One region of the Mesorhizobium sp. M0166 genome, then DNA from elsewhere that is predicted to be linked to it. Evidence: riboswitches for the same ligand, from Rfam matches in the RefSeq annotation. Region 1 holds a riboswitch; the other holds the start of a gene.

Region 1 (3,979 bases):
CACTCTGCCGGTTCCCTGCCCCGAGGATGCGCACCGCGAATTGCTGCGTATCTCCGCCCGCGCCCACGGCGTCGCCACGGCAGGCGATCTGCGCGACTATTTCCGCCTCTCGCCCGCCGATATCAAGGGCCGCCTCGAGGAACTGGTCGAGGCCGGCGAGCTGTTACCGGTGAGCGTCGAAGGCTGGAACAAGCCGGCCTATCTCCACAAGGACGCCCGTTTGCCGCGCAGGATCGAGGCGCGCGCCTTGCTCGCGCCGTTCGATCCCGTCGTCTTCGAGCGGTCGCGCACCGAGCGGTTGTTCGACTTCCACTACCGCATCGAGATCTATACGCCGGCCGAAAAACGCCAGTATGGCTATTATGTGCTGCCGTTCCTGCTCGGCGACAGCATCGTCGGGCGCGTCGACCTCAGGGCCGACCGTCCGGCCGGCGTGCTGCGGGTCCACGCCGCCTATGCCGAACCTAGCGCACCGGCTGAAACAGCGGCCGCGCTGGTCGAGGAGCTGAAGCAGATGCAGGGCTGGCTCTGCCTGGAATGCATCGAGGTGACACCAGCCGGTGATCTGGGTCCGGCGCTGTTGAATGCGTTCAATAGCGAAGGGCGCTCTTGACAACTGCTCTCGACCGCAGACGGTTGAGGGGTTTGTCGGTCGAGGTTCCACATGGCATCGCAAGAAGTTCTCGACCTGATTCACGACGCTCTGACTGCGCATGGGATCAGCGCTATACGCGGACAATACGATGTCAGACTTGAACTTGAAGACCTTCGCTTTGAAGCTGAAGTTTTCGACAAGGAGCAGCGAGATACCACTCACAGGCTGGTCCTTGAAATCTACATCTTCTCGCCGCTGCTGGACACTCAGCCAGTCATCGAATCGTTTGTCGGCATGGGAGACACGCGTGAACGAGCGCTGGACCAGGCCTTCGGAAAATTCCTGCTCGGTGTATTTCATGTGCTGATCGAAGGTTTCGCGAAGCATGTTTGCGAGAACATGCAAGCCGAAATCGAGTTTTGGCAGCGGGACGATACCCGCTGGAAGATCTACGGCGGACCCGTCATCACCCAAGCTGCGGTGGAATGCACGCTCAACCGAACATACCCGGTGTTCTATGCCAGATTGGAAAAGTTGTTCGCGGCCAGCGTTCACCCCGGCAGTCATTTCGTCCGGATATTCCTGGCGAGCCATGGAGGAGCACTGGTCGGCAGCGAAGTTCTGCTGGATAACCAAACATGGCCAGAAGCCCAAGAACTGATCGTTGGTCAGGATTGGCACCCGGCGACGGGTACCAGGCATTGCGCCAGGTCATTCTTGCGTTACCGGAAGAGAAGACTACCAAAGCGAGTTTGTTGGGCACCGCTGCGAACTGGTTAAAAGGTCGTACAAAAAAGCCAACGGATGCATAATGGAATCAAGGCGCAACTGACGCCGCGTTGACTTCCACTGCCCAAACCGCCTAAATCCATTCCAGACGGTCCCCTGCCCGCAACGGCAGGGGCCAAGAGGGAATGCGGTGCGAAATCTCGATTTCAAATCCGCGGCTGTCCCCGCAACTGTAAGCGACGAGCCTCGGCCGAAAACCACTGGGATATTCCCGGGAAGGCGGCACCCAGGCGATGACGCGCGAGCCAGGAGACCTGCCGTCTAGGACATAAGAATCCGATCGCCTGGCGGGTTTTCCGGGCAAGGAGCCTGATTTGGAACGCGACAGCAGTTTTCCGGCTGAGACAGCGGATTTATTGTCCGGCCACGGTGATTCCCCGGCCGGCGTTACCGTCATCGTCTGCTCGTCCTGCCGTGACGAGACCGGTTCGGACGCCCATCCCCGCGCCGGCGAACTGCTCGCCGAGGACGCGCGCCGCGCCGCTTCCAGCGAAAACATCAAAATCCGCACCGTCGAATGCCTCGGCAATTGCAAGCGCCGGCTCAGCGCCGCGATTTTGCGCGACGGCTGCTGGAGCTACGTCTTCGGCGACCTGACCGCGACCAGCGGCGCCGATCTCGTGACCGGCGCAAAGCTGTTCGCCACCTCGACGGATGGGCTCATTCCGTGGCGCGGCCGTCCCGATTGCCTGAAGCGCGGCCTGGTTGCCCGCATCCCTCCCCTTGACCTTTTGAAGGAACTGACATGACCGCTGCCTCCCTTTCGCGCGTTCCCTGCACCGTCGTCACCGGCTTTCTCGGCGCCGGCAAGACGACGCTGATCCGCCATTTGCTCGAAAACGCCGGGGGCAAGCGGCTGGCCATCATCGTCAACGAGTTCGGCGACATCGGCATCGACGGCGAGATCCTGAAGGGCTGCGGCATCGACAGCTGCCCCGACGAAAACATCGTCGAGCTGGCCAATGGCTGCATCTGTTGCACAGTGGCCGACGATTTCGTCCCGGCGCTCGACCAGATCCTGTCGCTGACGCCGAGGGTCGACCACATCCTGATCGAAACATCCGGCCTCGCTTTGCCCAAGCCGCTGGTCCAGGCCTTCCAGTGGCCGTCGGTGAAAAGCCGCGTGACGGTCGACGGCGTCATCGCCGTGGTCGACGGACCGGCGCTGGCTGATGGCCGCGTCGCCAACGACATGGACGCCCTGCAGGCGCAGCGCGCGCAGGACGAGACGCTCGAACACGACGATCCGGTCGAGGAAGTATTCGAGGACCAGCTCGCTTGCGCCGACCTGATTATCCTGTCGAAGAGCGACCTGATGGACGCAGCCGGCTCGGCCCGCGCCAATGCCGTCATCGGCAAGCATGTTGCGCGGGCGGTGAAGATCGTGCCGACTTCGCAAGGCAAGGTCGACCCGTCGGTGCTGCTCGGCCTCGGCCTCGCCGTCGAGGACGACATCGAGAACCGCAAGACCCACCACGACGACGAGCTCGACCACGAGCATGACGACTTCGATAGTTTCGTCATCGACATCGCGTCCGTGTCCAACCCGGACGAGCTCGCACAACGCGTCGCCACGGCGGCGGAGGAGGAAAACGTGTTGCGCGTCAAGGGTTTCGTCGAAGTCGGCGGCAAGCCGATGCGGCTCCTGCTGCAGGCCGTCGGTCCGCGCGTCAATCACTATTACGACCGCGCCTGGACCGCTGAAGACGACCGCCGCTCGCGCCTTGTCGTCATCGGCCTGAAAGGGCTGAACCGCCCGGCGATCGAGCGTATCCTAGCCGGCTGACCCCAGGTACGAGCCGCGATGCACATCCTCACCACCACATCCGCCTCGCTCGACGATCTCGCCGAGCCTGTCGATCTCAGGCAAACGCCTGCGGATGTCGTGGCGCTGTCCTTCACCGACAGCGACCTGGCCGGGCTGGCGACGGCGTGGAAGGCAGATGCGCACCGCCTGCCATCGATGCGGCTCGCCGCCTTGCGCGACCTGCGCCATCCGATGTCCGTCGATCTCTGGATCGACAGCGTCGCCCGCCACGCCAAGGTCATTCTGGTCCGCATCCTCGGCGGCTATGACTGGTGGCGCTATGGCTGCGATCAGCTCGCCGTTGTCGCGCGAAATCGCGGTATTAAGCTCGCGCTCCTGCCGGGCGAGAGCCACGACGAGGACTTGCGACTGATCGAAGGCTCAACGCTGCCGCGCGAGGAGTTGGACAGCTTGCTCGATTATTTCCGCGAAGGCGGTCCGGCAAATATGGCGGCGCTGGTGCAGAGGTTGGCAAGTCTCGCTGGATCGGGTGTGGCGGTCGCTGAACCGGTCAGCGTGCCAAAGGCAGGATTTTACGAGCCGGGACGGGGTGTCGTAGAACGCGGCGTCCCCCTCCCCCTTGAGGGGAGGGTCCGGCCGCAGGCCGGGGGTGGGGTCCTCTCCGAAGCGCGCCAACACTTTGAAGCGCACCAACAGAAAACGTCGAGCACTGCCGCGACGACCCCACCCGGCCCTTCGGGCCACCCTCCCCTCGAGGGGGAGGGAGACGTCGTGCCAATCCTGTTCTACCGCTCGATGCTGCTCGCCGCCGACGTGGCGCCCATCGA
Region 2 (3,979 bases), on a different contig from region 1:
CTCCCATTTGCGTGTTTTGAGGCCACAGTCCGGGTTTACCCACAGTTGGGAATCCGACAGTCGCTCGCGGGCAAGCATGACGAGATCCGAAATTTCGCCGACTTCCGGGACGCGTGGTGAGTGAATGTCGTAGACTCCGGGACCGATTTCGTTCGGATATTTGGAGCTCGTGAAGGCGTCCAGCAGTTCCATCTTCGAGCGCGACGTCTCAATCGAAATGACATCCGCATCCATTTCAGCGATCGCGTCGATGATCTCGTTGAACTCCGAGTAGCACATGTGGGTATGGATTTGAGTCGCGTCCTTTACACCCGTTGAAGCGATCCGGAAGCATTCGACAGCCCAGTCGAGATAGTCGTTCCAATCAGACTGGCGCAGTGGCAATCCTTCGCGAAACGCGGCCTCATCGATCTGGATCATCCTTGCGCCGGACCATTCGAGATCCGTCACCTCGTCGCGGATGGCGAGCGCGATCTGGCGGCATGCTTCGGAGCGGGGTACGTCGTCGCGAACAAAAGACCAGTTGAGAATGGTCACCGGGCCTGTGAGCATTCCCTTCACAGGCTTTTCCGTAAGCGACTGGGCGAACTGCCACCAGCGCAGCGTCATCGGATTGGGCCTCGATACGTCGCCGAAGATGATGGGGGGGCGCACGTAACGCGACCCATAGCTCTGCACCCACGCATGCTGGGTGAAGGCGAAGCCGGACAGCTGCTCGCCGAAATGCTGTACCATGTCGTTTCGTTCGAACTCACCGTGCACCAGCACGTCCAGCCCGATCTCTTCCTGCCAGCGAATTGCAGCCTCGATCTCCTTCTTCAGGAAGGTCTCGTAGTCGACATAGCTCAGCTGGCCCTTCGCATGAGCGGCCCGCGCCCTGCGTACCTGCGGCGTCTGCGGGAAGGACCCGATGGTCGTCGTCGGGAACGGCGGCAGCCCGAGCGTGCCGGCCTGGACTCTGGAGCGCTCGGCAAAAGCGCTCTCTCGTCGCTTCATGCTGTCGTCAATGCTGGCGATCCGCCCCTCAACCAGCGGGTCATGGATCTTCGTGGATGTCACGCGAGTGGCGGCAGCCTCGGCAGACGCTTTCAACGCGCCTGCCACCGCATCCCTGCCTTGGGACAGGGCCCGGGCAAGCAACACCAACTCGTCGGTCTTCTGGGCCGCGAAGGCGAGCCACGACCTGATGTCCGCGTCGAGTTCCGTCTCCATGCGGAGGTCGATCGGCACATGCAGCATCGAGCAAGAAGGCGCGATCTCGACGCGGTCCAAGGGCCAGCCGGCGACGATCGGTTTGATGCGGTCGAGAATGGCGGGCAGGTTCGCACGCCAGACGTTGCGGCCATCGATCAAGCCAAGCGAGAGCACCAGATCCTTCGGTGCGAGCCGACCCACCGTTTCCAGCTGCTCGGGAGCGCGCACGAGATCAATATGCAGCCCGGCCAGGGGCAGAGAAACCGCGGTTTCGAGATTGTCTCCCAGCGGCCCGAAATAGGTAGCCAGCATGATCTTCAGCTCGGGCGCGGCTTTCGACAGCTGGCCATAGGCGAATTCGAACGCAGCTCGTTCGTTCGGGTTCAGATCGAGGACAAGCGCTGGCTCATCGATCTGCACCCAATCGGCGCCCGACAGCTTCAAGCTCCGCAGGAGTTGCTCGTAGACGGGCAGAAGCCGTGGTAGGAGCGCGATGGGATCGAAGCCTTCGGCAGGCGATTTAGCCAGCTTGAGGAAGGTGACCGGTCCAAGGATGACTGGGCGTGTGTGAATGCCGAGGGCTTTAGCCTCGAGGAAGTAATCAACCGGCTTCGTCGACGAAAGAGCGAACGTCTGATCATCGTCTAGTTCCGGCACAATGTAGTGATAGTTGGTGTCAAACCACTTGGTCATTTCCATCGCGGCTACGCCAGGCCGATGAGCCGCATGCTGGTGACCACCGTGCCCACAATCCTCCGTCTGACCTTGGTTGCCGCGCGCCATAGCGAAGTAGATGTCGAGTGGGACCTCGCCGCCATTCCAGCCGTAACGGGACGGAAGGGCGCCGACCATGGCTGCGGTGTCGAGCACATGGTCGTAAAGCGAGAAGTCGTTCGACGGGATTTTCGACACGCCGCGATCGCGTTGCTCCTCCCAGCTAGCGGCACGGAGCGCCTTCGCCGTCGTGAGAAGGTCGGCAGCGGACGATTTTCCGGACCAGTAGCTTTCAAGCGCGAATTTCAGTTCTCGCCGACGACCGAAGCGGGGCACGCCGAGCGTTGCTACAGGAATTTGCTGAGAGACAGTCATGCCAGACCCCGATGGTTGGGGCGTCGGTGACAAGGAAGGCGCTAGCAGGCCGGCACGAACGCCAGGCTGCAGCGGCCACCGAGACACCCCGCCCGTGGACGTAATTCGCCGTGGCAGGTCTCCTGGCTCGCGGGGTCATAGCCTCTACCCGTCTTCCCAAGGCTATTCGCCTCAGTGACATGAGTGGGGTTGGCTCGCCGCTAACAGTTGCGGGGGCAGCGCCGGCATCGCACCGGCTTCCCTCTTAGCTCCGCTGCGGCAGCGCCGTACGGAGAACCACGACGCGGGAGACAATTACAGCAGTTCGCTTCTCTGTCAACGCCGCATAAAGAAATGTTTATGTCGTTATGTTAAATTTCCGTTGGCATGTTCCAAAGGTCGCCTCGAAAGCGAAAACTGTGGAAGCCTTGAGCGGCCGGTAAATCAAAGCAATGACGAACGGCGCCCTTGTCCAGGAGGATAGGAGTTCGTCGCCTGCCGGCAGCAAACATACCGGCAAGCGCCGTGGTGCTGCTTAGCGCATCATGCGAACCACCTCGGCGTCGAACTTCGGCTCCGAGGTTCCGACCGCTTCGTTGGTGATCTGCTCGCGACCATATTCGGCTCAATGGCGAGGCTGTTGCCCATGTGGAAGCTGTTGGCCGTGATGCCCTCGGTGATATGACACACGATTTCGGGGGGAGCACACCGAGGCCAGGCGCAGCGGCGTGTTGCGAAGTGATCGAGGCCAATGTCTCGAACTGCTTGTTCGCAGCCCACCGGCTCAAGGTAACCCGGCTCAAACCACCGGGCCAGCTCAAGTCCTGTCCAAATGAGGCCTGAGCGGCAAATCGTCGTGCACGCGCACGGTTTGGCGTTCGATCTTGTGATGCGTCTTGGGCGGACAATCGCCACGGTGCAGCGCGCAGAAGCGGTCCCCAAGTGGGAAGCCGAGGGCGGTGAGGGCAAGCCAGCGCCACAGGCGGAAGGGGACTTGGACCTGTTTGCCCTGCTGGACCACAAGTTCGCGACACAGGGCCTCAAGGAGAAGACCAAGAGTGATTATGCGCGGGACCTCGCCAAATTCATCAAAAGCAGCGGGCAGTCAAAGTTCGGCGCCGATTGACATGGAGATAGCCATCGCGGCGGACCGCCCAGGCGGACCGCAAGCCGGAATACAACCGGGTGCAGGCGGCCAAGCTCGTCCACAAGATGGCGTCGGGCACACACCGGCGATGGGAGAGCGGACCGTGGAGTGCAGGAACTTCACGCCTATCCACGCTCCCGTGGACGTGTCCTGCGGCACATCGGCAGCGATATTGAGGAGGCAGTTGAGCTTCTGGTCGAGCACTCTTACCTGCCACTACCTACGCTTAACGTCATCTCGTACTGAAAACGCACCACGCAAGGTCGAGATGTAACATGCGCCCTTCGTGGATGGTTCTAAGCTTCCTCGGGCGCGGTCAATCTATGATAACGGTCGCTTGGAACCTCCATCACCGCGACGCGATCAAGGTTGGCGTATCGCGCTCGGTAGTAACCTTCTTCCTCCACTTCGGCGAAACTACACTGGGGAACGTCAAAGGTCGCAGCTTCCAATCCGAAGAAAGTCGTAGCGGTTTCTTCATCCAAGAAGTTCCACTCATCTTCTCCGTCGTCATATGTGACGCGAACATAGGAGGCCATGCGCACGGCTTCCTGATCACCCATCTCTGCG

The links. A riboswitch is a leader RNA that binds a small molecule or an ion and turns the genes downstream of it on or off. The one in region 1 is predicted to bind cobalamin.
Region 2: it holds a riboswitch for cobalamin, as region 1 does, so the genes downstream of both, metE (5-methyltetrahydropteroyltriglutamate--homocysteine S-methyltransferase) here and NKJ46_RS29410 (DUF1636 family protein) in region 1, are expected to answer to the same signal.

The regions. Positions count from the first base shown of each region.
Region 1 covers NZ_JAMYTD010000045.1:842-4,820, reverse strand. Annotated here, with positions in the region: gene NKJ46_RS29420 (winged helix-turn-helix domain-containing protein) at 1-613, shown strand, start outside; gene NKJ46_RS29415 (DUF6348 family protein) at 665-1,375, shown strand; cobalamin riboswitch at 1,457-1,660, shown strand; gene NKJ46_RS29410 (DUF1636 family protein) at 1,699-2,133, shown strand; gene cobW (cobalamin biosynthesis protein CobW) at 2,130-3,170, shown strand; partial or broken gene NKJ46_RS29400 (cobaltochelatase subunit CobN) at 3,189-3,979, shown strand, end outside.
Region 2 covers NZ_JAMYTD010000041.1:15,493-19,471, reverse strand. Annotated here, with positions in the region: gene metE (5-methyltetrahydropteroyltriglutamate--homocysteine S-methyltransferase) at 1-2,283, opposite strand, end outside; cobalamin riboswitch at 2,379-2,579, opposite strand; gene NKJ46_RS28455 (hypothetical protein) at 3,134-3,388, shown strand; gene NKJ46_RS28450 (helix-turn-helix transcriptional regulator) at 3,706-3,979, opposite strand, start outside.